3 regions of the Undibacterium sp. SXout7W genome follow, and region 2 is predicted to be linked to each of the others. Evidence: predicted binding sites of a transcription regulator. Region 2 holds the regulator's gene; each other region holds the start of a gene.
What was found. The regulator sigma-54, encoded in region 2, starts transcription at its own class of promoters, with help from an activator protein. The targets are predictions, from matches to a motif close to TGGCANGNAANCTGCTTT.
Positions count from the first base shown of each region.

Region 1: a site for sigma-54 is predicted at 4,513-4,530, ahead of ACO0LB_RS12135 (ANTAR domain-containing response regulator). Genes of this name have one in related genera too.
Region 3: a site for sigma-54 is predicted at 3,294-3,311, ahead of ACO0LB_RS01490 (ANTAR domain-containing response regulator). Genes of this name have one in related genera too.

Region 1 is NZ_JBMPPF010000011.1:101,362-111,485, forward strand. It holds gene ACO0LB_RS12130 (PAS domain S-box protein) at 88-4,287, shown strand; gene ACO0LB_RS12135 (ANTAR domain-containing response regulator) at 4,591-5,226, shown strand; gene ACO0LB_RS12140 (response regulator) at 5,529-9,362, opposite strand; gene ACO0LB_RS12145 (substrate-binding periplasmic protein) at 9,942-10,124, shown strand, end outside.
Region 2 is NZ_JBMPPF010000009.1:107,359-117,482, forward strand. It holds gene ACO0LB_RS10670 (adenine phosphoribosyltransferase) at 1-340, opposite strand, end outside; gene ACO0LB_RS10675 (monovalent cation:proton antiporter-2 (CPA2) family protein) at 370-2,352, opposite strand; gene ACO0LB_RS10680 (hypothetical protein) at 2,482-2,628, opposite strand; gene ACO0LB_RS10685 (KpsF/GutQ family sugar-phosphate isomerase) at 2,744-3,784, shown strand; gene ACO0LB_RS10690 (KdsC family phosphatase) at 3,784-4,308, shown strand; gene lptC (LPS export ABC transporter periplasmic protein LptC) at 4,305-4,955, shown strand; gene lptA (lipopolysaccharide transport periplasmic protein LptA) at 4,968-5,567, shown strand; gene lptB (LPS export ABC transporter ATP-binding protein) at 5,569-6,321, shown strand; gene ACO0LB_RS10710 (RNA polymerase factor sigma-54) at 6,333-7,823, shown strand; gene hpf (ribosome hibernation-promoting factor, HPF/YfiA family) at 7,932-8,279, shown strand; gene ACO0LB_RS10720 (enoyl-CoA hydratase/isomerase family protein) at 8,409-9,509, shown strand; gene ACO0LB_RS10725 (ABC transporter ATP-binding protein) at 9,686-10,124, opposite strand, start outside.
Region 3 is NZ_JBMPPF010000001.1:333,212-343,335, reverse strand. It holds gene ntrB (nitrate ABC transporter permease) at 1-868, opposite strand, end outside; gene ACO0LB_RS01495 (CmpA/NrtA family ABC transporter substrate-binding protein) at 878-2,128, opposite strand; gene ACO0LB_RS01490 (ANTAR domain-containing response regulator) at 2,580-3,221, opposite strand; gene tsaD (tRNA (adenosine(37)-N6)-threonylcarbamoyltransferase complex transferase subunit TsaD) at 3,433-4,461, shown strand; gene ACO0LB_RS01480 (NEL-type E3 ubiquitin ligase domain-containing protein) at 4,835-6,667, shown strand; gene ACO0LB_RS01475 (NEL-type E3 ubiquitin ligase domain-containing protein) at 7,198-9,129, shown strand; gene plsY (glycerol-3-phosphate 1-O-acyltransferase PlsY) at 9,483-10,088, opposite strand.

The DNA of each region.
Region 1 (10,124 bases), on a different contig from region 2:
GTCAGAATCTCTTAATATCTCGATGCGAAGAGATTAAAATTCAGAATAGTCACCGGGCAACAAGATGCACGAAGCAGATGAGGTTACATGACGATCAGTTCCCGCAAACGTTTCATTACCATTTCGACGTTCGCTTATGCCAGCGGAGCACTGATCTGGATATTTTTGTCAGATTTTCTGCTGGATAGCATCACCGATCTGAAATCTATTATCTGGCTGTCAACAGCCAAAGGCATATTGTTTGTGATCGTCAGTACCGCAGTATTTTTTTTCGCCCTGCGTGCTGTTCCACAATCTGAACTTGGTCATGAATCCTTCATGAACTCAATCGCCAAAGGTGTATCGCCAACGAGCATACCACGCTGGCTGGTCTATATTTTTGCGATTGCAATCACCTGCGTCACCATCGTTGTACGCCAGTATATCGGCGTCAGTTTTGAACAACGTCCATTGCTCCTGCTGTTCATGTTGCCAATTATTCTGAGTGCGCTGCTGGGTGGCCTGATGCCTGGGCTACTGTCAACGATTCTCACTGGGCTCATCGTAGATTACTTATTTATTCCTCCGGTAGAAAGCTTCCGGATCGCAGCAAATCATGATCTGTTGCAATGGTTCATGCTAATCGCCGAGGGCATTGCTATCAGTTTGCTGAGTGAGCTACTACGACAATCACTGTCTAAAGCAGAAGCAAGCCGGGAGTTACTCAATACCATCATTTCCGGCACATCGGATGCTATTTTCGTCAAGGACACACAGGGACGCTACCTGCTGATCAATAAGGCTGCGGCACATTTTGTCGGCAAACCTGTGACAGATATTCTCGGGCATGATGACCGACATATTTTCCCGGAAGCATCTGCAGAAAAACTGATCGCGATTGATCGTGCAGTGATAGCGTCTAACCAGACACAAACGCTGGAAGAACATATTCTGACATCTGACCAGCGGGCAATGGTATTTCTGGTTACCAAAGGATTGATCCGCGATAAGCTGGGAAAAATAACAGGACTATTCGGTATCTCACGCGACATCACGGACCGCAAACAAGCAGAATTACGATTACAGTCGAGTGAGGCTGCATTACAAGAAGCACAACATCTGGCGGGTATCGGCAACTGGGAGTGGAACCTTAGTAACAATCAACACTTCTGGTCTCAACAAATTTATCAGATTTATGGCAGAGACCCGAGTCTGGCTCCAGCGGTTTATCCGGAAGTACAACAATACTTCACTCCAGAATCCTGGGCGCGGCTCACAGACGTCGTGGAACATGCAATTGCCAATCAGATCTCTTATGAATGTGATGCAGAGGTAGTGCGTCCCGATGGAACACATCGCTGGATTACTGCGCGTGGAAAAGCAGATAAGGATATCAATGGCAAGACAATACGTCTGCATGGAACGGTACAGGACATCACTGAACGTAAGCTGGTGATGCTGATGCTGGAAGAAAATGAAGAACGCCTGAGACTCGCGATTGATGCCACCAGCGATGGTTTATGGGATTGGGATTTGCGTAGTAATGTGGTCTATCGCACGCCACATTACTACGATGTGACAGGCTATTCTGCTGAAGACGATACACACGATTTCCAATTCCTCCAACGGATAGTACATCCTGAAGATCTGACGTATGTACTGCAAACAATCCATGCTCATCAGCGTGGAGAGACGCCTTTTATTGATGTCGATTTTCGTGTTCTCAGAAAAAATGGAGATATCCGCTGGGTCAAATCGAGAGGTAAGGTTGTCTACCGTGATGAACAGGGTGCCCCTTGCAGAATGGTCGGTACGCTGTCTGATATCACCAACTACAAACGGACCAATGACGATTTACGCTTTGTGCTGAATGAGGCTGGCGATGCTATCTGGATCGCTAATAACGGCGGTGAATTCATCTTTGCAAATCCGGCGGCCTGTCACCTGACAGGTCATAGTATGGATAACATTCAAGCAATGCATATTCCACAGTTGATCCATACAAGTCTGCACGATGAATTGACAGCGCATTTGCAATTACTGAATCAAGAAAAATTCATCCGACGCGAATGGCTCTTACAATGCAAGAACGGCAGTACAGTTCCTGTGGAGCTGACGACTGAACGCATGCAAGATGGTCGCTACATGGCATTCGGACGCGATCTGACAGAGAAAAAACGCGCTGACCTCATTTTGCAAGAAAAAGAACAACAACTGGAACGTGTCATCGCTGGCTCTGATCAAGGTTTCTGGGACTGGAATCTGGTCACCAATGCGTTTCATACCAGTAATAGTCTGAAAACGATGCTGGGTTACGAGCCAGAAGAACTTGATCTGTCAGTCGATCAATGGGGCAAGCATGTACACCCTGACGATCTGAAGTTATCCATGGCGTCGTTAGAAAAACATATCGCAGGATTAACACCGAATCACATTGTAGAGATGCGCTGCCGGACCAAATCTGGAGAATGGTGCTGGGTACAATCTCGTGGCAGGATTGTGTCGTGGAATGCAGATGGAACACCACTAATGATGTCAGGTACGCATACCAATATCACTGAGCGTAAGTATTTTGAACTGGCCCAGCGTGATGCCAGCACCGTCTTTGCAAGTAGTTACGAGGGTATCATGGTAGTGGCACCAGATGGATTAATTACCAAAATCAATCCTGCCTTCACCCGCATTACCGGCTATGCGGCAGAAGAAATTATCGGTCAGTCCCCCAACATTCTCGCATCAGGTCGGCACCATGCAGATTTTTACGCAGAGATGTGGCGATCATTGCAAGAGCATGATTTCTGGCGTGGAGAAATATGGAACAGGCGCAAAAATGGCGAGCTGTTTGCAGAAATTCTTTCTATTTCTGCAGTCCGTAACGAAGCTAACCTGGTAGAACATTATATCGGCGTCTTTTCGGATATCAGCCAATTAAAAGCGCATGAAGAAGAACTGATGCGCATCGCCCATTATGATCCGCTGACAGGCTCTCCCAACCGACGTTTACTGGCTGATCGGCTGCAACAAGCAATTGTTCACGCATCGCGCAACGCGACCTCACTGGCAGTCTGCTTTTTAGATCTGGATGGATTTAAAGCGATTAATGATCAATATGGCCATAATGCCGGAGACAAATTACTCATTGGTGTCACACATCACTTGAAAGAAGTAATGCGAGCCCAGGAAACACTGGCACGTCTGGGTGGCGATGAATTTGTTTTACTACTATCAGATATCTGCACACCAGAGGAATGCTCTAAAGTACTGGATCGCATTTTGCATGCAGTCAGTCTGCCTGTCCGTATTGATGACGACATTGATGTCTGCGTATCGGCCAGCATCGGAGTGAGTCTCTATCCAGAAGACAATGTGGATGCCGACAGCCTTTTGCGACATGCAGATCAAGCAATGTATATGGCAAAAGAAGCAGGGAAAAACCGTTATCACATGTTCGATCAGGAAAGCGACCGTAAAGCTCAAATACATCGCAACTATCTTGATATCCTGCGCAAAGCACTGGAAAACGAAGAATTCCGGCTGTTTTATCAGCCTAAAGTCGATCTACTCAGTGGCGATATTGTCAGTGTGGAGGCTCTGATACGTTGGCAACATCCAGAACGCGGTCTGTTGCCTCCGTCTGAATTTTTACCCCATATCTACGGTAGCAATCTGGAACAACCACTTGGTAACTGGGTGATATCGCATGCGCTGGCGCAAGCAGAAATGTGGCACAGAATGGGTTTGTCGATTTCAGTCAGCGTCAATGTCAGCGCGGATCATCTGCTTCAACCCAATTTCTACACGCAGCTACAACAAGTACTGGCGCAACACCCCGATGTACCTGCATCACATTTTGAACTGGAAGTTCTCGAAACTGCGGCGATCGCTGACATGGAACAGGCAGTCAGTATTCTGCGTCTTTGTCGTGAACTTGGTGTTCATTTTGCACTCGACGATTTTGGTACTGGTTATTCCTCGCTGACTTATTTGCGTAAATTACCAGTAGATACCTTAAAAATCGATCAGAGCTTTGTACGCGACATGCTCAATGATGCGGATGACTTCGGTATCGTCGAAGGTGTGATACAACTTGCCAAAGCCTTCAACCGTACCGTGGTTGCAGAAGGTGTGGAAACGATGGAGCATGGGGCTGCCTTAATGAAAATTGGATGCCATCTGGCTCAGGGCTACGGTATTGCACGTCCGATGCCCGCAGTTGATTTTTTTGCGTGGTCAGAAAAATGGAAACGGGAGGCCAGCTGGTCTGCTCTGCATTCACTCAAACTCATCACGTCTGATACCGATGTATGAAAAAAAATAGCGATCATGATGGCAATCGTTCTGAATTTTCTGACAATGAGCAAATAGGAATGAGTTGCCATTCCGGTTAATGAGTGTAGCGGTGAAAGACGCTTCCTGCGAGTACGATGCAGGCCAGCAAAGGCTGGTACATAATCATTGCCAGCATGATACGCAGCGCAAAAATTGATAAGCGGGCAGATAAACAACGGTACAATCGGTAAATTCAATAGCAGGTGATACTGATTCTGCTTCATCCATACAGCAACACGGATGTGGTCAGTTTCAATCAATAACAGGATATCTGTAAGCGATATGAGAAAAGAGAACAAGCAGTTGCAGCATGGCGCCAATAAACTACTACTGGTTGATGATGATGCGCTGACACTGACGTTACTCGGCACCTTGCTGGAACATGCTGGCTACCAGATTACGCAGGCACATTCTGGAGAGGATGCATTTAATATTGCGATGGTTCAACATTTTGACATGGCATTACTGGATATCAATATGCCCGGCATGTCAGGACTGGAACTGGCGAAACGTTTAAAAGCTGAAACCGAAATCCCGTTCATGTTTTTATCCTCTATGTCCAACAGTGACATCGTCAAACAGGCCGTAGACTTCGGTGCGGTCGGTTATCTGGTGAAGCCACTGGATACATTCAATCTGATTCCAACGCTGGAAGCCGGTCTTGCACGCGCAGAAGAAATCAGCAAACTCAAAGCATCTGAAAGCAATCTGACCAATGCCCTGGCAGCTGGTCGGGAAACCAATATTGCTGTCGGCATCTTGATGAATGAATTCGTCCTCGACAGACATGCAGCCTTCGAAATATTACGCACGTATGCTCGCTCTAACCGCCGCTCACTGATCGAAGTCGCGACAGAATTACTGGATGCAGAAGAGACGTTTGTGAAATTCAAACAACTGGTCAGAGAGAAAAAGTAGGCAAACTGATGTCCGCAGAAAATGGTCAAATTCTATTTTTATATCGACATTAATATTGACCACCGGATCCTCAGACGTTGCTGTATCACATGACCGCATCGTGATGCTAAAGCGATCACTACCTCAGATGTCTAAATCATCTCACCGATTCAGATAACTAGTTCGGACAACTGGCTCAGCGAGATGATGTGATTTGATACATTCTTCCTTAGTATCTTAGTATCTTAGTATCTTAGTATCTTAGTATCTTAGTATCTTAGTATCTTAGTATCTTAGTATCTTAGTATCTTAGTATCTTAGTATTACAGCAGATTTTCGGCACGAAGATAGTCACTTAATGCGGATAAAAATAGCGGTGCTTCTTTACTAATCAAGGTGTACGCCTGTTGCGCCTCTTCCATATTATTTGCAGCACCCAACTGCTCCACTTGATGTGCAAGATCCATGATGGGTTGTGCTTTGAAATTAGAAATCAGCCCCTTCAGGGTATGACCACTTCGATGCACTTCTTCGGTACTCAAAGTAGCGAGTGCTTTCTCTATGTTCATCAGGTATTCTGGCAAAGATTCCAGCGTCATCACACCAATGACTTCTATATATTCGGGATCAGCCCTTCTGAGTGCAGCTGCATAATCAAATTGTCCCTTCACTTCAGCAGATACTGCTGCCGTTTGTTCTTTTGATGCAGACAGTCCTGCAACTTCCTGTGCACTGCCATCCGATACTGGTACTGATACCGGCAAAGATAAAGGCACAATTGCAGATTGTTGCCACTCTCTTTGCTCTGCAGAGCGACCTTGCTGGCTTTTCGTCATCACATCCTGCAAAGTAGAAAACAAGCTTTCTATCGTAAATGGTTTGGCAATATAACCATCCATACCACTCGCGAGACAACGCTCCTTATCGCCCTGAATCACATTCGCGGTCAATGCGACAATGGGAATATGGTTGCCAGATATTTTTTCTTTTTCACGTATCGCCTGAGTCGCAGTCAGGCCATCCATTTCCGGCATTTGCATGTCCATCAGAATCAGATCGAAGCGTATCCGCTCCAGTAATTCCAGAGCGATTCGGCCATTATCAGCCGTAATTACTTTATGTCCGACACGCTCTAACAAGGTGACGGCCAGCTTTTGATTAATCTTATTGTCTTCCGCCAGCAAGATCGACAGCGGTGTATTACTGGCGCGTTGTGACATGACATTAGCAGCCAGATTACCTGAGCGCTGGCTGCGGCCTCCGCCCATGGCCTGCTGTATCGCATCCAACACGTCGGTATGGGTGATCGGCTTACTGATAGATGACACGACACCCAGATGTTTAAACATAGAAGTATCTGAAGACACATTGATCGCGTTATTTGGCTGCATCAGAATAATGCCGCCATAAGCATCACGTCTGTTTTGCAATGCCATAATCCAGCCATCATCCTGCCCCATTAAATGGCTATCCATCATCATCAATGTATATATTTTCCCCTCCGCCTGTGCGGCGGACAAAGCTTTTACAGCACTGTCCACATCGGACACGATAGTCGGATTAATATATACAGCGGATAACATTTTTTGCAGCACCTGCTGACAGCGCTGGTTGTCTTCCACCACCAGAATCTGCAATCCCGCCAACTGTATCTGCCGCTCATGATGCGTCTGCTGCAATTCAGCGATACCAAAATCCACCGTAAAGTGAAAAATACTGCCTTTACCAACCTCGCTCTCAAGCCACATACGCCCACCCATCATCGATACCAGACGCGAAGAAATAGCGAGTCCCAAACCTGTACCGCCGTAGCGGCGTGAAATGGAGTTATCAAGCTGTGTAAATGCATCGAAAATACCTACCTGCTTTTCTGCAGGAATACCAACGCCCGTATCTTCAATCGTGAAATGCAATGTCGCACGGGCAGCACTCTGCTGCTCCAGCGCCACACCCAATATCACTTCGCCGGCTTCAGTAAACTTGATGGCATTTCCGACCAGATTCATCAAAATTTGGCGCAAACGCCCTGAGTCACCCAGCAGCAAATAAGGCACGTCGGGCGGTACATCACTGATAATTTCTACGTTTTTGTCACCTACCCTGACGGCAAGTACTTTCGCCACATCTCCCATCAGCTTACCCAGATCGAAAGGAATCATTTCCAATTCCATCTTGTCGGCTTCGATTTTAGAGAAATCCAGAATATCGTTAATAATATCGAGCAAAGAATCTGCCGACACCTGGATCAGTTTCATGAAATCACGCTGCTCCTGCGTTAATTCACTGTCGAGCACCAGCGAAGTAAGCCCGATAATGCCATTCATCGGTGTTCTGATTTCATGGCTCATGGTTGCCAGAAATTCGCTTTTTGCTTTATTCGCTTTTTCAGCTTCCTGATTACGTTGCAGCAGTTGTGTATTCAGATTTTCCAGTTGTATCTGAGCCTCTCGGTCAGCGGTAATATCTTTCAAGGTACCAACGATACGCAGAGCATTCCCGGCGCGGTCGCGGCCAATCACAGTGCCATGATCCTTGACCCATTTGTAATGTCCATCAGAGGCAATAACACGGTATTCAGCGCTGAACGTATTGATATTCTGAGTCAGCACTGTCTCTAGTTGCTGTATCACTGCACCAACATCATCAGGATGAACTTTGTTTCTCCAGTCAGAGAACTGCGCATTCGTATCATCCTCGGTATAACCAAGAATGTGGCGCCACTGGTCGTTATGAATTAATTTATCCGGAACAATGTCCCAGTCCCAGACGCCCTCGCCACTGCCCTGCAAGGCAATACTCCAGCGTTCTTCAGTGATACGTAAAGACTCCTGCGCCTGCTTGATGCTGCTGATATCTTTATGAGAAACCACAATCCTGAGAGGACCATCGCCCTTAAACAAAACAACCGAAGTCAATAAACAAACAGTGCGCTCGCCTTGCCGTGCGAGATACTCCATCGTAAATTTTTGTGCCTGACCATCGATCACACTTTGTATTCCCTGCGCCAGAGAAGGATCATGTTCTTTGATTAAGGTAACCGACTGATCGCAGGTTGCGAGATAATTTTGTTGAGATAAATTCGTACCAAAAAAATCGACCGCTGGCTTGTTCATCAGCAGTATTTTGCCTTTTTCATCCAACACAAACAGCAAATTAGAAACCGAATCAATGACCCCGCGTACAAACTCATCGTAGGTACGCAGCTCGCGGCTATTGTTTTCGATTTGACGCAAATTACCAGTAACGATCTGCCGAAATATCAGTAACAGAGCTGTGACAAACAAGCCACCCAGACAGTAAATCCATAACTGGGTACGAAAACCAGCATTCAGACTATCCGCTGAAAATCCCAGACCTACTGCCAAAGGGTAGGTATCGACCCGTTGAAATAAAGTGATCCGTGGCTGCCCCTCAATGACGGCCTGATCTTCAAAGGAATCTGCTTTTTTACTGACCAGAATATTATTGAAACCACCATTTTTTAATTGATCAAAGGCCGCGCTCGCACCACGTGGCCAATAAGTCAGTAATCGACCATCATCTTTGAGCAACATAATGATGCCGCTTTTTTCCAGCTGTAATTTTTGATAAAAATCAGTGAAATATTCCACCGGTACAGAAAGAACAATGACACCCTGGAATACATTTTTTTTATCGTAAATAGGACGAGTGAACTGTATTGACCAGCGTTTAGAAATTTTCCCCAGCACGGGCTTACTGATGAACAATTCGTTTTTGTTGGTATTCAAATGTACACGGAAATGCTCACGGTCGCTTAAATCGACCGACTTGCCGCCGGTATCCAGGCTACTGAAACGTGACCAACCATCTGTACCGATCACTGCCACCTGAAATATCACCTGCTTTTCAAGTATGCCCTGTTTGTTTTTTACTTCATCGGCAAAATCATCTTTTTTATTCAGCCAGGTTTGCGCCAGTATCTGCGTGGTCAGATCCAGAGAATTTACTTTGGAACGGATGTATTCAGAATACGCCAACGCAACGTCTTTCATCTGCCCGCGCATCTCACGCTGGCCCGCTGCCTTCATATTCATCAAGGTCAGTGATATGCCGACCCACAGAGCAATAATCAGCACAACGATGACAGGTGTCAGATACGTCAGTACAGCCTTGTTCGATTCGCGTCTTTTTTCCATGATGTTTTAATCTGATCAATACTATTCCGCAGCTATCCGCGGCCGGTTTCATTTATTGATGAATCACAGGGACTGCTGTGGCCACTCCCGGTTCATGCTGCCATCTCCAGCGCCAAACCTTCAGACAGCAACACTGATTTTCAAAGCATGACTATATGATAGTAAACGTAATTCGGATCAATACAGTATTTTAAAAACTTGTCTGAAGAACATCGGCAAATAGGGCCGACTGGATACCGTGGTCGCGGGGGAATGGCGACGGAGAGAAATATAAATAAAAATTTGGAAACGGGGCGGAGTTTCTGCTGGCTTATCAGCCCAAGTTTTTGTTTATTGACTGATTATATTTTAAATTTCCGTATGGAAATGTTGCTTTATGAGATTTTCACACAAATTCACATTATCGATCCCTTCATATACAGTGAGTAAATTGATGAATGACATGTGCCGACCTTCGATATGTGCTTCATATTGATGAACGCATCATCAACAGACCCTCTTCCCATAAAACAATTCCTTTTGCGGAAAAAGACTTTATCGGCTATGGTGAAATACATACTCTCTGATCGTGGGCGACTTATGTCTTTACCTTTGGCCGGCCCTGTTGCCACATTCCTGCTGCTATTCGGATTGAGCAATGTCTGCTCGGCTGGACAAGACACCTGTTCCCGCCCCATACAACTGCCATTTGCTTCGCTGGGTTACAGCGTGATCACCACGGGCGATACGATCACTGGTATTTATCCAGATATTATCCGCAAC
Region 2 (10,124 bases):
TGCAAGCGTCAGAATGCAACTCGACAGTCGCGCTACCATATTCAAGTTCATATTCTTCAGACACGGTATGAAACGGCAGTTTGCCTTTTTTACGAATCGGCACAAAACCCAGATTCAGCTCATACGCCAGCACCGAACCGATAATGAAGCCGCGCGCGTCCAGACCCGCAATCACGTCGATTTTCTGATCCATATAGCGATGAACGAACATGTCGATCAGAACACGAAACACCTTGGGATTTTGCAATAAGGGCGTAATGTCTCGAAACATCACTCCCTGTTGCGGCCAGTCCGGTACGGTGCGGATGTGTTGTTTAATGTAATCAGATGGATTCAGCATGTTGAAAGATTCAAATAAAAATTAACCTGCTATTTTAACAGCCGCTGCTCTGCCCTCGCGACAGCTTCAGATGTGCCGCGGATAACGACCACATCGCCAGCCTGCAATAGAATTTCAGCAGAATGATCGAGCCGGGCTTTACCGCGCCGTACAGCGTGCACATCCACGCCCAGTTCCTCCAATTGCAGACTGGCAAGCGCTTGCTTCAGTGATTTGGCTCGTTCACTCAAAACAACCGTATGCAAACGAATCTGCATACTTTCCGGGCTATCAGCCACGTCACTGGCACCGTGAAAAAAGCCACGCAGGGATTCATAACGAGCATCGCGTGCTGCCTGAACGCGATGTACGACGCGACGCAAAGGAATGCCCAGCATCACCAGCGCATGCGAAGCAAGCATCAGACTACCTTCCATTAATTCCGGTACCACTTCGGTCGCACCGGCCGCGCGCAGTTTGTCCAGATCCACGTCATCATGACTACGCACAATCACGGGCAAACTGGGATTGAGTTCATTGACAAAATGCAGCACTTTCAGTGCCGATGCGGTGCTGGTGTATGTCACAACCAACGCAGCAGCCCGGTTAATACCGGCAGCAAGCAAACTCTCACGTCGCGCCGCATCTCCATAAGACACATTGGCTCCTGCGGTCTGCGCATCACGGACACGATCAGGATCAAGATCGAGTGCATGATAATCAATGTTTTCCTCTGCCAGCAATCTGGCCAGACTTTGCCCACTGCGACCAAAACCGGCGATGATGACGTGTTTTTTGGTAGTCATGGTACGCGCAGCAATTTGCGTGAGCGCCAGTGATTGCATCATCCATTCGTTCGAGGAGAATTTCATCACGATCGCGTCCGATTTTGCCAGGATGAAAGGCGATGCCAGCATCGATAACACCATAGAAGCCAGAATCAGTTGCAACAACAAGGGATCAACCAATTGCAATCCACCGGCCTGGTTCAATAGCACAAATCCAAATTCGCCTGCCTGCGCCAACCCTAGCCCCGTGCGCAATGCAACGCTGGTCGAATTGCCAAAAATACGTGCCAATGCACCAATCAGAACCAACTTCAGCAATACTGGCAAACTCAGTAACAGCAATACCAGCCAGATGTTATCGATCACCAGACGCACATTCAGTAACATGCCGACCGTAATAAAGAACAGCCCCAGCAATACATCACGAAATGGCTTGATGTCTTCTTCCACCTGATGCCGGTATTCGGTTTCTGAAATCAACATACCAGCCACGAACGCGCCGAGCGCCATCGACAGACCCGCTTTTTCAGTCAACCACGCGGCCCCCAACGTAATCAGCAGCAGATTGAGCATGAACAGCTCTTGCGAACGTCGTTTGACCACGATACTGAACCAGGTGCGCATCAGCTTCTGCCCCACCACCAGCAGCAACACCAGCACCAATACCGCCTTGCCGCTGGCAAACGCGAGAGTCTGCAATAAATCCGGTGAATGCGAGGCCAATGCCGGCACCAGAATCAGTAAGGGAACAACCGCCAAATCCTGAAACAACAAGATACTGATAATCTGACGACCATGCAGGCTTTCCAGCTCTACGCGCTCCGTCAGCATTTTCGACACAATCGCCGTGGACGACATGGCAAGTGCACCGCCCAGTGCAAATCCGGCTTCCCAACTGATATGAAAATAATGCGGCAGCCAACGACTCGCGAGCCAGCCAGTGATCATACTGGCCAGAATCGTCACCAGCACCTGCGCCATACCAAGGCCAAATACTGCTTTGCGCATGGACATGAGTTTGGCCAGAGAAAATTCAAGGCCAATAGAAAACATCAAGAACACAACACCAAATTCTGCCAGTTCGCTGGTGACGTGGCTTTCCTGAACCACGCCGAATCCGTAAGGGCCAACCAGAATGCCGACCACCAGATAGCCCAGCATTGGCGGTAATTGCATCATACGAAACGCCACAACACCTAAAACAGCGGCGCCGAGCAACGACAGGGTGATATCAAGTGCATTCATACGGGTCGTACTCAAATAAAAATGGATGGACGGTCAAGCATATGGAAGCGATCTGACAAAGTCAGTCAGCCTCATTCAAGGTTGTACAGGTTCCTGGTGAGCATACCACTTGCACACTGATAGCGCGTTTCACAGGAAAGCCATAGTCGATGCACGCGGATTGATACACGCAGGTCGCACACCAGTACCCGACCGATGCGATGCAGGCTCAGCACAGGTAAAGTCATTGGCGATAGCGGAGACCACAGGCGTCATGCGTGTTGCTACCATGAACATATTTTTAACATTATTGCCGATTTATCGCATCTAAATAATGAATTACGGCAAACATTATTCATTACGTTACAACTGGCAGAGTTTTTGCTTTAAGAATTTCGTTTATACTTCTGCCATGAATGAACTGAATGAAACCACTAATTCCGGCAATGCTTCCGAGAAGACAGCGCAGATAGCCGCTGAGCGCGCGCTTCAGCTTGCGCGGAACACATTACAAATTGAAGCAGATGCACTGCTTGCTTTGCAGCAGCGCCTGAGCAACGGCGATGCTGCAACTTTTACGGATGCCGTCAGGTTGTTGCTGAGTTGCAACGGCAGAGTCGTTGTTTCTGGCATCGGGAAATCCGGTCATATTGCCCGTAAAATCTCAGCCACATTCGCATCCACTGGCACACCGTCCTTCTTTATTCATCCGGCAGAAGCTGCCCACGGTGATCTCGGCATGGTGACGCCGCAAGATGTATTGATTGCGATATCGTATTCTGGCGAAGCATCTGAATTGATGTCCATCCTGCCCATTATCAAACGACTGGGTGTCAAACTGATTGCGATCACCGGCAATCCTCAGTCGAGTCTGGGTAAACTGGCCGACGTCCATCTGAACGTCTACGTTAGCAAAGAAGCATGTCCTTTAAACCTGGCACCGACGGCCAGCACAACCACAACGCTGGCGATGGGCGATGCGCTGGCAGTCGCGGTGCTGGATGCGCGTGGCTTCAGGGAAGAAGACTTTGCGCGGTCACATCCCGGTGGGGCGCTTGGACGCCGCTTACTGACACACGTGCGTGATGTCATGCGTACTGGTGACGCCATCCCTCAAGTAACGCCGGACACCACATTAGTCAACGCCTTACTGGAAATCACCAAAAAAGGTATGGCAATGACTGCCGTAGTCGATGAACAACAACACATCATCGGCGTGTTCACTGATGGTGATTTACGCCGCCTGATGGAGAGTGTCCGTGATTTCACACAAATCAGCATCGCCGACGTCATGCACAAAAATCCGCGCAGCATACGTGCGGAGCAACTCGCTGTAGAGGCGGTAGAAGTGATGGAAACCCATCGCATTAATCAGTTACTGGTCGCTGACGACAGCGGAAAACTGGTTGGCGCTCTGCATATTCATGACCTGACGCGTGCCAAGGTAATCTGATGATGACTGCACAACAACGAGCGGCGCAAGTCCGGCTGATGATTTTTGATGTTGACGGTATCCTGACTGACGGCAGCCTGCAATTCGGGCCGGAAGGCGAAGCATTGAAAACATTCAATGTGCTGGATGGTCAGGGCATCAAGCTATTACAACAGCATGGTGTGGAAACGGCCATCATCAGTGCACGCAATTCCGCTATCGTGACAAAGCGCGCCACAGATCTGGGCATCACGCATATCTGTCAGGGCATTCATGATAAAAAAAATGCTTTTCTGGAATTGATCAATCGTTTATCAATTCCCGCGCAGGCCTGTGGCTTCATCGGTGATGATGTGATCGATTTACCGGTGCTGACACGCGTCGGATTTGCTGCCAGTGTGCCCAATGGCCATCTCGAAGTACGTCAGCGGGTTCATTATGTGACAACCCAATCTGGCGGCAAAGGCGCAGCGCGCGAAGTCTGTGATTTTATCTTGCAGGCACAGGGGAAATACGATCAGGCTCTGGCAGAATTTTTATCATGAAACCACTCTTGACTGCAGATCGTTTCCGCATCTGGCTAGGCGTTGTTTTGCTGGCTGTGGTGGCGCTCGGCAGTTTCTGGATGATGGAAGTATTACGCCGCTCGGGTGAAGACGAACAGAATAAATCCTCGGTGCGCAGTGAGCCGGATTATTATGTGGAAAAATTTAACTTTATCCGCCTGTCCAATAGCAACAATCCCAACTATCACATCACCGGTGACAGACTGATTCATCTGCCGAAATCCGACAGCTTTGAAATTCTGCAACCACGCATCAATAGTTTTGATGAAGAAAAAACGCCTGTTCACATTCGTGCTGACAAGGCTGTCATAGAAGAAAAAAACGCTGAGATCACACCACAACGTGAACATGACGTCGTGCATTTATATGACAACGTCAGCATGGAGCGCCCTGAAAGCCCGAATTCCCATTATTTGCAGTTACAGACAGACTATCTGATGCTATTGCCGGATGACGACATCATCAAGACAGATAAGGCAGTCAATATTCTCACCGCCAATGCAGAAACCAATGCGATAGGTATGCTGGCGAATAACGCCACACAACAAATGCAACTGATGAGCAAAGTACGCGTACGCCTGAAAAAATCTGGCAAAGCGCTCATCCCACAACATTCCAGAGAATAGAAAGAGCACACCATGCGCTTGCAGAATATCTCCCTCTCTGTTGCAGACAAACAAGCTGGTCAACGATACCGGCAACTGCTGAGCATACTCGCCAGCAGTGTTTTGCTGTTCGGCAGTGCCCACGCCGAAAGAGCTGACAGCCTCAAAGAAACCAATATTGAAGCAGAACACTCTATCAGTGATGGTAAAAAAAATATCGTCACCCTGACAGGCGATGTCAAGCTGACACGCGGTACATTGATCGTCAAAGCCGAGCGTGCTGTCGTCACCGAAGCCGCTGACGGCCATCAGCACGCAACGCTCTACGGCAAACCAGGTGCCACTATTACCTTTCGTCAGAAACGCGATGGCGGGCCGGACTTATGGATAGAAGGTGAAGCAGAACGTGCTGAATACGATGAAAAAACTGAGCTGGTCAAATTCATCACCAGAGCCCGTGTCAAATATCTGGAAGGAAAAAAAGTCACCCAGGAACAGGAAGGTGAATTTTTATCTTATGACAGTAAAAACGATGTCTTCATCGGCACTAACTCCAGCAGCGGTCAACAAATTCCGGGCGGTGGTCGTATCAAGCTGACATTGCAACCAAAGCCAGAAAAACAGGTGAACTGAGATGACTGTGAACGACAGTACCCTGATCATTCAAGGCCTGCAAAAACGCTATGGTGCGAGGCAAGTGGTGCGCGATGTATCGCTGCAAGTAAAGAGCGGAGAAGTCGTTGGCCTGCTGGGTCCCAATGGTGCCGGTAAAACCACCTCGTTTTATATGATCGTCGGGCTGGTTCCTTCCGATGCCGGCGAGATACTCATCAATGGCACGGATATTTCTCACCTGCCGATCCACCAGCGCGCCACGCTGGGATTATCATATTTGCCGCAAGAAGCATCGGTATTCCGGAAATTATCTGTCGAAGATAACATTCGTGCGGTACTGGAATTGCAAAAAGACGAGCAAGGAAAATTTTTAAATAGTCGAGAAATCGACCAGCGTCTGAATAATTTGCTGGCTGATTTACAAATCGAAAAAATTCGTGAAAATCAGGCGTTGTCACTTTCCGGAGGCGAACGTCGCCGCGTGGAAATTGCCCGCGCACTGGCAACCAATCCACGTTTTGTGTTGCTGGATGAACCGTTTGCCGGCGTCGATCCGATTGCCGTGATTGAGATTCAACGTATCGTGGGGTTTCTCAAAGAACGTCGTATAGGTGTGCTGATCACTGACCACAATGTGCGTGAAACGCTGGGAATCTGCGATCACGCTTACATCATCAATCAAGGCGCAGTGCTGGCCAGCGGTAAGCCAGATGACATTATTCAAAATGAGTCAGTGCGTCGGGTCTATCTGGGAGAGCATTTCCGCATGTGACGGGAATCATCATGAAACAAAGCCTGCAACTACGTACCTCACAACATCTGGCACTGACGCCACAATTGCAGCAATCCATCCGATTACTGCAATTGTCGACGCTGGAGCTTCATCAGGAACTGGAAACTCTTCTGGTAGAGAATCCTTTGCTTGAACGTGTCGACGATCCACTCGACAACGCCGTACGCCTGCTGGCAGATGGCGCCATTTCCAGCAACAATACGAATGCCGATGCTGGCATGCAAACAACAGGCAATACAGACGAGCACGCGCCTGCTGCAAGTGATGCTGGTGGCGATGCCGATACGGCCCCGATCAATGATGCCGTCAGTGCCAGCGATAACGACTGGAGCTTTGATGACGTGCCTCAGGGCGGGCATTCATCTGAAGAAGACGAAGGCCGTTCACAACTGGAATCTGCTCACACGACACTGCATGAGCATTTACAGGAGCAGATGCGACTGAATCTGCGCGAGCCACGTGATCGGGCGCTGCTTGAACTGATTATCGATGCAATAGATGACAACGGTTATCTGATCGAAACGCTGGAAGAAATTCATGCCAGTTTGCCGCTGGAACTTGGTGTCGAACTGGAAGAACTCTCGTTTGCACTGTCCATGCTGCAAAGTTTTGATCCACCGGGTGTCGGTGCCCGTACACCTGCGGAATGTCTGGCATTGCAGATCAAACGCATGCCCAAAATCGCCTTTGTCACGCGTCGCCTGGCATTGCAGATTGTAGAAACACAACTCACTCTTTTCGCCCAGCGGGATTTCAACAAACTAAAAAAACTTCTCGATTGCGATGACGAAGATTTGCGCGAGGCCCAGACCGTGATACGCCAATGCAAACCACGTCCTGGTGCTGTATTTGCAGAAACGGATTCCGATTTCGTCGTACCCGATGTCATCGTCAAAAAATCAGGCAATGGCTGGCAAGTGTTACTGAATCAGGATGTCATGCCAAAGCTGCGCGTCAGCAGCATGTACGCCAACATCATGAAACAAAATCGTGGTGAAACCGGCATGGGTTCGCAATTGCAGGAGGCACGCTGGCTGATCAAAAATATGCGGCAACGTTTTGATACTATTTTGCGCGTTGCACAAGCGATAGTGGAAAGACAACGCAACTTTTTTACTCACGGTGCTGTTGCCATGCGCCCCCTTGTTTTGCGCGAAATAGCTGATACACTAGGATTACACGAGAGCACTATTTCTCGCGTAACGACTCAGAAATACATGCTGACGCCGCATGGGATGTTTGAGTTGAAGTATTTTTTCGGCAGCCATGTCGCGACGGAAACAGGAGGCGAAGCATCTTCCACCGCGATACGTGCACTCATCAAGCAGTTGATAGGAGCAGAAGACCAGAAAAGCCCACTCTCTGACAGTAAAATTGCAGACATGCTGGGTGAACAGGGCATGGTAATTGCCCGAAGGACAGTTGCCAAATACCGTGAAGCCCTCAAAATACCACCAGTCAGTTTGCGAAAATCTTTGTAAGTAGTCCTTGTAATCACGGTTTGAATTGCTATATATGATTTAGCTCAAAATAATTCCGATGAAATGAGCGCATCGTTATAGCAAGTAACATCACCATAGGAGCACAGTATGAATCTCACCATCAGTGGACATCACGTCGAAGTTACTCCTGCAATTCGTGAATATGTACATACCAAGCTGGAACGCATCCGGCGCCACTTCGACCAAGTCATTGATATTGCCGTTATTCTGACGGTCGATAAGCTCCGGGAGAAAGAAAAACGACATAAAGCGGACATTAACCTGCACATCAGCGGTAAAGATATCCACGTAGAAAGTCTGTCGCATGATCTGTATTCTGCCATTGATACCCTGATCGACAAACTTGATCGTCAGGTGATCAAACACAAAGATAAAATTCAGGACCATCAGCATGATGCCATCAAGCACATTCCTGATCCGGCCTCTGCCTCATAATTTCTGCGGTTAGGGAAGACTTAAAAAGGACGCAATATTGCGTCCTTTTTTGCGATCTCTGCAATCGCGTGACGAGGATGATCGTCAACGTTAGAATGTCTGTCTCTACACTACTCAACGGTATTTTTCATGAGCGAATACGTACACACCTCTATCCGGAACAAAATCGGCTTTATCATGCTGGATCGCCCGAAGGCACTGAACTCCTTATCGCTGGACATGGTACGTACAATCACTGAAAGTCTGTTGCAATGGCGAGACAATGACGAAGTGAATGCTGTCTTCATTTACAGCAGCAGTGAAAAAGCATTTTGCGCCGGTGGTGATATTCGTTTTTTCTACGATGTAGGTACAGCAACCCCGACAGGCGACAGTGCTTTGCTGGAAGATTTTTTCACTGAAGAATATGCGCTGAATCATGTCATTCATTTTTATCCGAAGCCGTATATTGCACTGATGAATGGCGTCGTCATGGGCGGTGGGATGGGTATTGCCCAGGCTGGTTCGGATTGTGGTCTGCGCATTGTGACTGAGCGTACCAAGATGGCGATGCCGGAGGTGAATATCGGTTTATTCCCTGACGTCGGCGGCGGCTATTTTCTGTCGCGCACGCCAGGACAAATTGGCACTTATCTGGGGCTGACGGGTGAAATCATCGGGGCAGCCGATGCGCTGTATGCTGGTCTGGCCGACGTGTTTATTCCGACAGCAGAGTTACCCGCCCTGATGCAACTGCTGGAAACCACCGATAGCACCAATCGCACCGATATCCGCCATACGATCCGCACATTTGCAGCGACATTTGCAGATCAGGCTGCGCCTGCGGACAGCAAACTGGCAGCGCAACGCAACGTGATTGACCAGCACTTCAGTGGCAATCAGGTGCAAGAGATTGCCCGCCGTCTGGAAAACGACAGCAATGCCTTTGGGCAGCAAACCCTGGCAATGATGCAAAAACGTTCTCCGTTGATGATGTGTGTCACGCTGGAACAATTACGTCGCGGTGCGACGTTGTCTGTCGCAGATGATTTGCGTATGGAACGCAATATGGTGCGACATTGCTTCCGTCATGGCGAAGTGCTGGAAGGCGTGCGTGCGCTGGTTGTGGATAAAGACAACACACCACAATGGTCACCCACCTCGCTGGCAGAAGTGACAAGTGAACAAGTTGCAGGTTTTTTCAGCCAGGTCTGGCCAGAGCATGCCCACCCCTTGCGTCATCTGAACTAAATCCAGCAACGCCATCTCACCCTGGAACATAACAAAAAGGGCATGTATTTCGCATACATGCCCTTTTTTTGCTTCCCACGGCCAAAATATACTCCCCTCAGTATATAAAAACACGCCTTATTTTATATTGATGTCGGCCTGTTTTTATCAATTTATGGGGGGAGTATCTGTCTATCTCAGTGATGTGCGCCACCACCAAGATAGGCTGCCTTCACCGCCGGGTCATTTTGCAGGCTCGCTGCCGGACCATGCACTGAGATGCGGCCATTTTCCAGCACGTAACCATAATCAGCGACCGCCAACGCTGCGGCAGCAAACTGCTCCACCAGCAACATCGTCGTACCTTCTTGCTTGAGTCGCTGAATGATACGGAACACCTCGTCTACCAGAATCGGCGCCAGTCCCATCGAAGGCTCATCCAGCAGCACGACGTCAGGATTGAGCATCACAGCGCGCGCCATCGCCAGCATCTGCTGCTCACCGCCGGACAAAGTCCCCGCCAGTTGATGTCGCCGCTCTTTCAGACGAGGAAACAGTTCCATCGCCTTTTGCAGGTCATTCTCAATATCGCCACGCGGACGCGAGCGAGTGAAACGTGGAAACGCGCCCAGTAGC
Region 3 (10,124 bases), on a different contig from region 2:
ACTCATCCCAGACCCAGAAACCAATTCCTACGCCACCTGTCAACATTTCTGCTGCCACAATCACCAACCATGCAGTACCGATCGCCAAACGGACACCAGTCAACATGTAAGGCAACACTGAGGGAAACAGAATCTTGGTGATAATTTTCCATTCCGACAAATTCAGCACACGGGCGACATTCATGTAATCCTGCGGCACACGTTGCACACCGATGGCGGTATTAATGATCATTGGCCAGATGGAGCAAATGAAGATAGACCAGATCGCAGCAGGATGAGCAGACTTGAACACCAGCAGGCCAATAGGTAACCATGCCAGCGGCGACACCGGTTTGAGCAGACTGATGATGGGATTAAACATCCCGGATAAAAACTTAAATCGTCCTATCATGAAGCCAAGCGGAATACCGACTGCAGCGGCCAGACCAAAACCGACCGCAACACGTTTTAAAGAAGCATAAATATTCCAGCCGATTCCCTGATCGTTCGGTCCACGCTGATAAAAGGGATCAGAAAATACATTGATCGCTTCTTGCAACGTCACCCACGGTGAAGGAAATGTCGAATTCTTCACAGCGATAATTTCCCAGATCAGAATCAGGAAACAAATCCCCATCAATGGCGGTAACACACTGAGAAAAAAGGGACGTAATACGCTAGCTTGCTTCACTACTGCTTTCGTGGCTGTGTTTGTCGCTGTCTTAGTGGCTGTTTTAGTAGCTGTATTAGCTGCTGTTTTCACTGTTGCTCCTTCTGCCGTTGTCACTGCAGGGACGGTAGTGGCATGACTCGATAGTGTGCCACCGGCCTTCTCCGCCAGATCGTTCGCGGGACTGCCGCCTGTCATACCATGTACGATCGTACTCATGACGACTCCTTAAGCTTTGATTTTGAACGAAGCGGCATACGCAGCAGGATTTTTGCCATCCCATACGGTGCCATCCATCAGCTTGCTGCTGCGCATTGGATCTTTTGGTACGCTGACTTTCGCCATCGCTGCTGCATCCTTATAAATATCGATACGATTCACCGCCTTCGCCACTGCCAGATAATCAGGATCTGACTTCAGCAAACCCCAGCGTTTATGCTGAGTCATGAACCACATGCCGTCTGACAGATAAGGGAAATTCACCGCACCATCATTAAAGAATTTCATGTAATTCGGGTCATCCCAGGTTTTGCCCAGACCGTTCTGATAGCGACCTAAAATCCGTTGATTAATGACATCGACTGAAGTGTTCACATACGATTTGTCGGCAATCGTTTCTGCCATTCTGGTTTTGTTCGATAAGGACGCGTCAATCCAGCGACTTGCTTCCAATATCGCCGCGGTCATCGCGCGCGCGGTATTCGGATATTTTTTGGTAAATTCGTCAGTAGTGCCGAGCACTTTTTCCGGATGGTCTTTCCAGATGTCTTGTGTGGTTGCTGCCGTGATGCCGATACCATCAGCGATGGCACGATGATTCCATGGTTCACCGACACAATAGCCATCCATATTGCCTACGCGCATATTGGCTACCATTTGCGGTGGCGGCACAGTAATCACCTTCGCATCTTTCAAGGGATTAATACCATTGGCGGCCATCCAGTAATACAGCCACATCGCATGCGTCCCGGTAGGAAACGTCTGTGCAAATGTATATTCGCGCTTATCAGTCTGCATCAGCTTTGCCAGACCAGGGCCGTCTACTGCACCTTTGTCTGCCAGTTTTTTTGATAAGGTGATGGCCTGACCATTATTGTTGAGTGTCATCAACACAGCCATGTCTTTTTTATTGCCACTGACGCCCATCTGCACGCCATACAGCAAGCCGTACAACACATGTGCGGCATCCAGTTCGCCATTGACCAGTTTGTCACGCACGCTTGCCCAGGAAGACTCTTTGGTTGGCACGATTTTAATGCCATATTTTTTATCAAATCCCAATACAGATGCCATCACGACGGAGGCACAGTCTGTCAGAGGAATAAATCCTATACGCACTTCTTCTTTTTCAGGTTTGTCTGAACCGGCAGCCCATACGCCGCCTGTACTTAGTCCCATCATGCCAGCTCCGGTTGCCAGTGCCGCTGTTTGCAGAAAGCTGCGGCGGTTAAGTGTCGGTTGTTCATCTTCATGTTTCATTACAGGGCTCTCAGGTTTCTTGGTTGGATCTTGATTAAACATGTTGGTGCTCCAGCAAATGTTGGACATAAAAAAAAGGCGTCTTTCCACATTGATCAAACAATGTAGACAGACACCTTTGTCTTGGGAACCGACCGCCGTTAGCCTGATTCTCCGTCGCGCCAGCGTTGGCGCATATTCACTACTAAGCAAACACTGTGCCAGAGATTTTCTTTGTTAGCCGTGGATCACTTATGCAGGATTTATATCGGTTTAGTACGTGTTTCAGGCATGATTTGCCTGAGGACAGAATCACAGGAGATTTGCTATACGGAATAAACGTCTGGAACATGCCCACAAGTTACATTGAGATACATATTCACGCACCAGAAAAGCGCAACGCATTCTTTATGTGCACATCAGAAGCGCAAAACTCAGCGCGGGTATCTTTGGTGATGTGTCGGGAATCTCTTTAACCACCCAGAAGATCGGCGACATCCAGCACGCGCTGCGCCAGATCGACCAGACGCAGATTTTTTTCCATTGCTTGCTTGCGGAGCTTTTGATAAGCGTCGTTCTCGGACAGTTGATGGCGCTCCATCAACAAGCCTTTAGCGCGTTCTATGGTTTTCCGTTCAGCCAGTTTGGCTTTGGTATCAGATAACTCAGAACGCAAACGCTGATCTGCATTAAAGCGGGCCATTGCCACATCCAGCACTGGCTTGATCCGATCGGATTGCAAACCAGCAACAACGTACGCAGATACACCGGCCTCCATCGCAGCGGCCATATTAGTCTGGCTGCCATCTTCGGTAAATAATACGATGGGGCGAGGTGCATCGCGGGTCGCGAGTACCATGTGTTCCAGCACATCTCGCGAATCGGATTCTGCATCGATAATGATCATGTCAGGTTGTAATTGAGCAATTCTTTCGCTCATAAACATGTCACCAGGAATCACCGCCATGATGTTGTAGCCCGCCTGCAAAAGGCCAATCCGCAAGGCCCGTGAACGCGCCAGTTGCGCTTGTGCGTCATCATGCTGCTCATCCTCAGTAGCAATGACAGTATTCACCACCACAATTTTCAGGCTGGGTGATGTGAGTTCAGGCATTGTCTTATCAGTGGGTTTGGCACACATTTGTTATCGCAGGCAGATATAATCTTATTTTCTCTGGTGGTATCTTAAGCAAGATTCACACCACTTTTAGCATTATCTTACTCTCAGTTCCTGACTGGCACCCGGCTGGCGACATCGCAGCTTGTGCGCTGCGCTTTGGTTTGCGGCTAGCCACACGAACTGTATTTACCTGAAAAGCAGCTTCATGATAGTTCTAGGCGTTGAATCTTCCTGCGACGAAACCGGTCTGGCCTTATACGATACAGAGCATGGATTGTTGTCGCATGCGCTACATTCCCAGATTGCCATGCATCAGGAGTATGGCGGCGTGGTGCCTGAACTGGCATCACGCGACCACATCCGGCGTGCCCTGCCCTTGCTGAATGAAGTGCTGGAACGCGCTGCCATCAATAAACATGCGATCGATGCGATTGCCTATACGCAAGGACCCGGATTAGCAGGCGCGCTGCTAGTCGGCGCTTCAGTTGCATGTGGTCTGGGTATGTCGCTCGACAAGCCTGTATTGGGCATCCATCATCTGGAAGGACATTTATTGTCGCCACTGCTGGCAAGCCAGCCGCCAGAATTTCCCTTCATCGCGCTGCTGGTCTCGGGTGGTCATACGCAGCTGATGCGGGTGGATGGCGTTGGCTGTTATCAACTCCTGGGAGAAACACTGGATGATGCAGCGGGAGAGGCCTTCGACAAATCTGCCAAACTGCTGGGACTGTCGTATCCGGGTGGCCCTGCTATTTCCAGACTGGCGGAATTTGGTGATCCTTCCGCCTATCAGCTACCGCGACCGATGTTGCATTCCAAGGATTTGAACTTCAGTTTTTCTGGTTTAAAAACTGCGGTACTGACTGTCGTTAAAAATCATTCGAGCAATATCTGCGAACAAGATAAAGCCAATATCGCCCGTGGCTTTGTCGATGCGTTGGTCGATGTGCTGGTGGCTAAATGTGTCACCGCCCTCAAACAATCAGGCTTGAAACGCTTAGTGATTGCCGGTGGCGTCGGTGCCAATCAGCAATTGCGTGCTGGCCTGAATGCGGCAGCGGCCAAACGCCGCTTTCAGGTGTATTACCCGGAACTCGAATTTTGTACCGACAACGGCGCCATGATTGCTTTTGCAGGTGCCATGCGACTGAAAAAAAATCCCGCAGCTGCAACACGGGATTATGGCTTTAATGTACGCCCACGCTGGCCGTTGCATGAACTGGAAGCTGCCTGATGCAATCCCTTTGATCGTACCGCCTGAAGGAACTGAATGAGGGCATTTTTCCGCGGTGTCAAAAATTCATCCGATTAAAAGATATAGGACTGACGCAAAATTGTTCCAGCAAGGCATGGCGACGAAGGCAGTACATGCTGTACGACAAGGAGCCATAACGCCGCTGGGGCGGTTTTGCGTGAGCCCTAAGAAAAACATTCAACCCCGTATTGTTCAGCCAATACCAAACTCAGCAGCAATGGATTCGGCTACTTTTTTTGCATGTATCCGCATGAATAATCGAAATGGATGGTGCGCTGCAACTTATCAATGGAACTATTTCGCTCAAATTTTTCACTCATAAAAATCGATTACTCCCATTTTTATGAGGCTTATGATGAGCAGAATCAACTCCAATTCATTCAATTTCTTCGGTAACTGCTGCCGACAAGATGATGTGCTCGCATCTGCGCATACCCACAGACCACAAGAAGGGGCAAGAGGAAACCCTCAACGAGGGGCTCAGCGAAGAAATGCCAGACAAGAAGCGATTCTTTCACAACTGAATGAGACTGCATTACATGATTGGGCAGAAAACGGAAGTCAGGGTGAAAATCGTGCTGAAGCTGTCTCCACCATCATAAACTGGGTGCGTAGTAACAACGCTGCACCCCACCCTCAGCCACTCATATTACGTAATCTGGGTTTAACAGCTCTGCCGGAAGAAGGGCTGCCAAGAAATGTACAAATACTTGACGTCAGCGGCAACCGTCTCCGTCAACTACCAAGACAGTTACCAGCCAGCTTAAAGAGCCTTGATGCCAACAATAACCGATTGACAAGCCTGCCGGAGCGACTACCAGCAAACTTGCAAGAACTGCATGTAGGTCACAACCAGTTGACAAATCTACCTATGCTGCAAGAAGGCTTGCACTACATCGCCCTTAATAACAACCTATTAACCAATCTACCGCATCTTCCACAAAGCCTCCGCTCTCTTGAAGCCTGTGATAATGGATTAGTTCTTCTGCCAGATAATATTCTTACCTTGCCTCGTCACTGTACCATTCGTTTCAATGGCACACGCTTACCGATAAGTACACGTGATCAATTGATCGCAGCAACGCAAGCAGAGGGTTACAACAACGCCCGTATCATGATGGAGATGGATCACATGGAAAATTTACCTCCCCCGCCATTGCAGGATTCAGTATCAGCATGGGAAAAAGAGGCCGGTAAGACGACTGCTACCGATTGGAGTGCTTTTGCAGGAGAAGAAAGTGCGTCTTCATTTTCAGATTTTTTAATCCGCTTACGTGAGACCAGCGAATATGACAATACCACGACACGCCCCCACTTTCAGCAACGCGTCTTTCATATTTTAGAGCAAATTGGACAAGATTCCGATTTACGGAAAATAGTTTTCACAGAAGCACATGAGGCAATGAATTTCTGTAGTGACCGGGTGGCCACAGGAATATTAAACATAGAAAATGCTTGCCTGAACCAGCGCGTATTGACAGATATTCAAGTGGGAAAGTATGACAATGCCCCGCATGAGGTAGTGGAACACTGCAAAGCACAATATCGCCAAGAAAAGTTACATGAAGCCACATCAAACAAACTGATCGCGTTGAGAGTCACTAATCCTGAGTTTGACGAAGATATTGAAGTTAATCTTGGTTTTATCGTGGCGTTTAGTCAAGAGTTTACATTGAATGCACCAATAAAGAGCATGCGCCATGCAAGTTGCAGCATGATCACACCTGAAGATGTCGCCGACATTAGAAAAAATTTGACCAATCAAGATTTTACCCAGGACACGAAGAAATTTTACGAACCATTTTTTGTAGAATCCCCAGATCACACCAATCGCTTAAATGCTTTACCTGCTTATCAACTCGAAGATTCAGAAAAAGAACAAAATAATGCTGCTTTCGGTCAATTTCTACGAAAATCGGATCAAATGACTGCGTTATTAGCAAGAAAATACCCGAATGCAGACTCCAATTACAAAAATGAAATCGCAATAGCAGAGACGACATATGAGAATGGGATAGAGAACTTGGAGCTTAGCGATCCAGAATACAATCGCAAAATCACTTTGATAAAAGACGAGTATTCCGAAGCGTGTGAAACGGCGAAAGAAAAAATGGCATCCTTATTTGATCATTTTTTTGCAAACAACAAAGATCAAAACGGCAAAAATCTCATCAACATAGATTAATGTCATTTCAATCTATTTAAGAACGTGCTCACGATCTAAGGTGCTGGCACGCACGGTCTGGATATGGCAAGCGGCTAGCAGCACACTTACTGAACAGAAATAAGTGCCGCAATCACCCTTTTCTCCGTTTAACCCGCAAAGATCATTCTTGCGGGTTGATTTTTTGACGTTAGTCTTATTCGACAAATACCAGGCTGTGCAGCAATTAACTCGGCTGCTCTTTGAGTCTGCATTCGCATACATGATCCAGGTGGATAAGTGCAACAAATGCGATAAGCACGCGGCGGTTTGCCAATGGAACCATTCCTCAAAATTTTCCACTTATAAAACCCGACAAAACGCATTGTTACGCAACTACTATGACCAGACTCAATTCCAATCGCTTCAATCCACCCAATTCTCCTGCGCCCCACGAACATCACGATCACAATACTGCATCGAACAGCACTGGGCTTCAAGAAACTTCATCGGCGCTTTCACCCCAATCGACTGGTGGTCACAACACTCCGTTATCCCCTCGAAGGAATGCCATGCAAGCATCCATTCTTGGGCAATTCAACACAGCAAATCCATCATCACCTTCGAACCGCGCTGCTGGTCACCAGACTCCTTTGGAGACTCGCCAGAAAAGTAAAGAGGAATATTTTGCAGAATGGGATACTTGGGCAAAAACAGAGCACAATGGCTCTGTGGCCGCGAACAGAATGAGAGCATGGCTAGATCAGAGTCAACCTGATCAACCACTCATATTGAGTGGTCTTCGCTTGAGGAGTCTACCGGATAATCTACCAGCTAACTTGCGTATCATTAATGTGAGTAACAACCGACTGGATAGCCTACCGGATAATCTACCGACAAATTTGCACACCATTGATGCCAGTAACAACCGGTTAATCACTTTACCGGAAAATCTTCCTGCAAACTTACACACCCTCAATGCCCACGACAACGAGTTGAATAGTTTGCCGGAGAATCTGCCTGCGAACTTGCACACCCTTGTTGCCAGTTCCAACTATTTGACTCATCTCCCGGCAAATATGCCAGCGAGCTTGCAAAATATCGATGTCGGCGGGAACGCATTGACCCATCTGCCGGAAACTTTACCGGCAAACTTGCGCACACTTGATGTTAGTTGCTGCGAGTTGGAGAGTTTGCCGGAAAATCTGCCTGAGAGCTTGTACACCATTGAGGTAGATGATAATCAGTTGACCAGTCTGCCAGCGAATCTGCCGAGAACCTTGACCAGCATTGATGCCCGCGGCAATTCATTGACAAGTCTGCCGGAGAATATTCTTACTTTACCCAATACATGTACCATTTATATCGATGCCAGTCACTTATCGGAAGCGGTGCGCAATAGATTGAACGCGGCAATGAATGCGCCTGGTTACGATAACGTTCAGATCGATTTTTATCTAGGCAATCTGAACCACGTAGAAGTTCGTCCGTTGCAAGAGGAGGTATCTGCATGGACGCAAGAAGCTGGCCATACGGACTCCACCGATTGGAGTGAGTTCCAATCAGAGCAGCATGCAACGCAATTTTCACAGTTTTTAGGTCGTCTGCGTCAGACCAGCGAATACAATAATGTTAATACACAACCCAACTTTCAGCAGCGTGTAGGGAATCTCTTGCAGCAGCTTCAGGGCGATCCTGAATTGCGGGGAGCATGTTTTAACCTGGCAGATGATGCTGTGAATACCTGTGGTGACCGGGTAGCCTTGCGAATGTTGAACATGGAAACGGTTTGCCTTGACAAGCGCATGGAAACAGATATCAAAGCAGGAAAATTTGACCATCATCCTCAGGCTGTGGTGGATTATTGCAAAGCAGAATATCGTAACCAAGTATTGGATGATGCTGCATCAGCCAAAATTAGATCGCTGAATTTTTGCGATGAGATTGAAGTCAGACTCGGTTACATCGTTGCGTTTAGTCAGGAATTCAAATTGAACGCAAAAATGGATACGCTACTCTATGGGGCTTGCAGCAATATCGTTCCGGAAGATGTGCTCGAGACCAGAAAAAAAATGACAAATCACGCCTTTACCAAGGATACGAAGGAATTTTACAGGCCATTCTTTAAGAACCTCCAGAATAGCATCAACCGCTTGAATGCTTTGCCGGCTTATAACAAAGCACCATCAGATATAGCGCAAGATAATCATGCTTTCAGTCATTTTTTGCTGAATTCGCCTGCAATGCAATCCTTCTTGTTAAGGAAATACCCGCAAGAAGCATCTTCTTTACACGAATATATCGAACAGAACACGGGGAAAAGACAAAAGGAAATATACGATCAGTTAGATCTGTTGGACACTAACGATCCAGCGTATCGTGAAAAATGCAACTTGTTAATGCAACAGCATAACGATGCACCTAAAGAAGTGGAAGCAGAAATGAAACATTCCTTGTTTCAGAAATTTTGCTCGGAAAACCATGTTCGTGCCGTCATGGATTAAAGCAATGTCAATCGCATCAAGGTGCCGGCAGCACGCTTGCTAGTCGGGCATGATCCTCTCAAGGAATTTGGGAGGCATTTGCTTGGCAAGGCATGGTGACAAAGGTAGTAGGCGCCTGTATGTTGCCGGTGCAGTGGTGGTACAACTGCTACTTATACGTCACCGAAGCGACTTTGCATGAGCTGGAAGCTGCCTGATGCAATCCCTTTGATCGTACCGATTGAGGGGAGCGAATGAGTGTATGGAATGATGCAGCCTCACGATGAGGCTTCCTATAAGAGTATTTGCAAGATTCAACGCACCGCAGCGTCGCGCTTATCGCACCGTCGCAGCGCTGAGTCTTGTACACCGTTTTATTTCTTTTTACTACCAAGGCGGCTTTCTTTACCATTGATCAGGTTGCCAATATTCTGGCGATGGCGATAAATCAATAAAGCACTCATCACAAATACTGCCAGTAATTTGATATCCGGACCAAACAACAGCCCGTAATAAAACGGTGCAAAAATGGCGGCGATCAATGCGGCCAATGACGAGTAGCGAAACGCAAACGCGACAGCGAGCCAGGTCACCATCGTACCGATACCGAGCCAGAGATTAAGACCCAACAGAACTCCGGCGGCAGTCGCCACGCCTTTCCCGCCAACGAATTTAAAAAAGATTGGCCATAAATGTCCAAGGAAAACAGCAATCGCGACCAGTGCAACTGCACCGTCATCAAGCTGTAATTGGGGAGCAAAATGCATCACCAGCCAAACAGCGAGCCAACCTTTAAACGCGTCACCGATCAGCGTCAGCACTGCCGCCTTTTTATTCCCACTCCGCAATACATTCGTTGCCCCGGGATTTTTGGAACCGTAAGTGCGGGGATCGGCAATGCCAAACAGTTTGCTGACCACTACTGCAAACGACAATGAACCCAGCAGATAGGCAATGACGCCCGCCAAAATTGTAATCATGGATATCCTGAAAATGCTTAAAAATAAAAAATACTC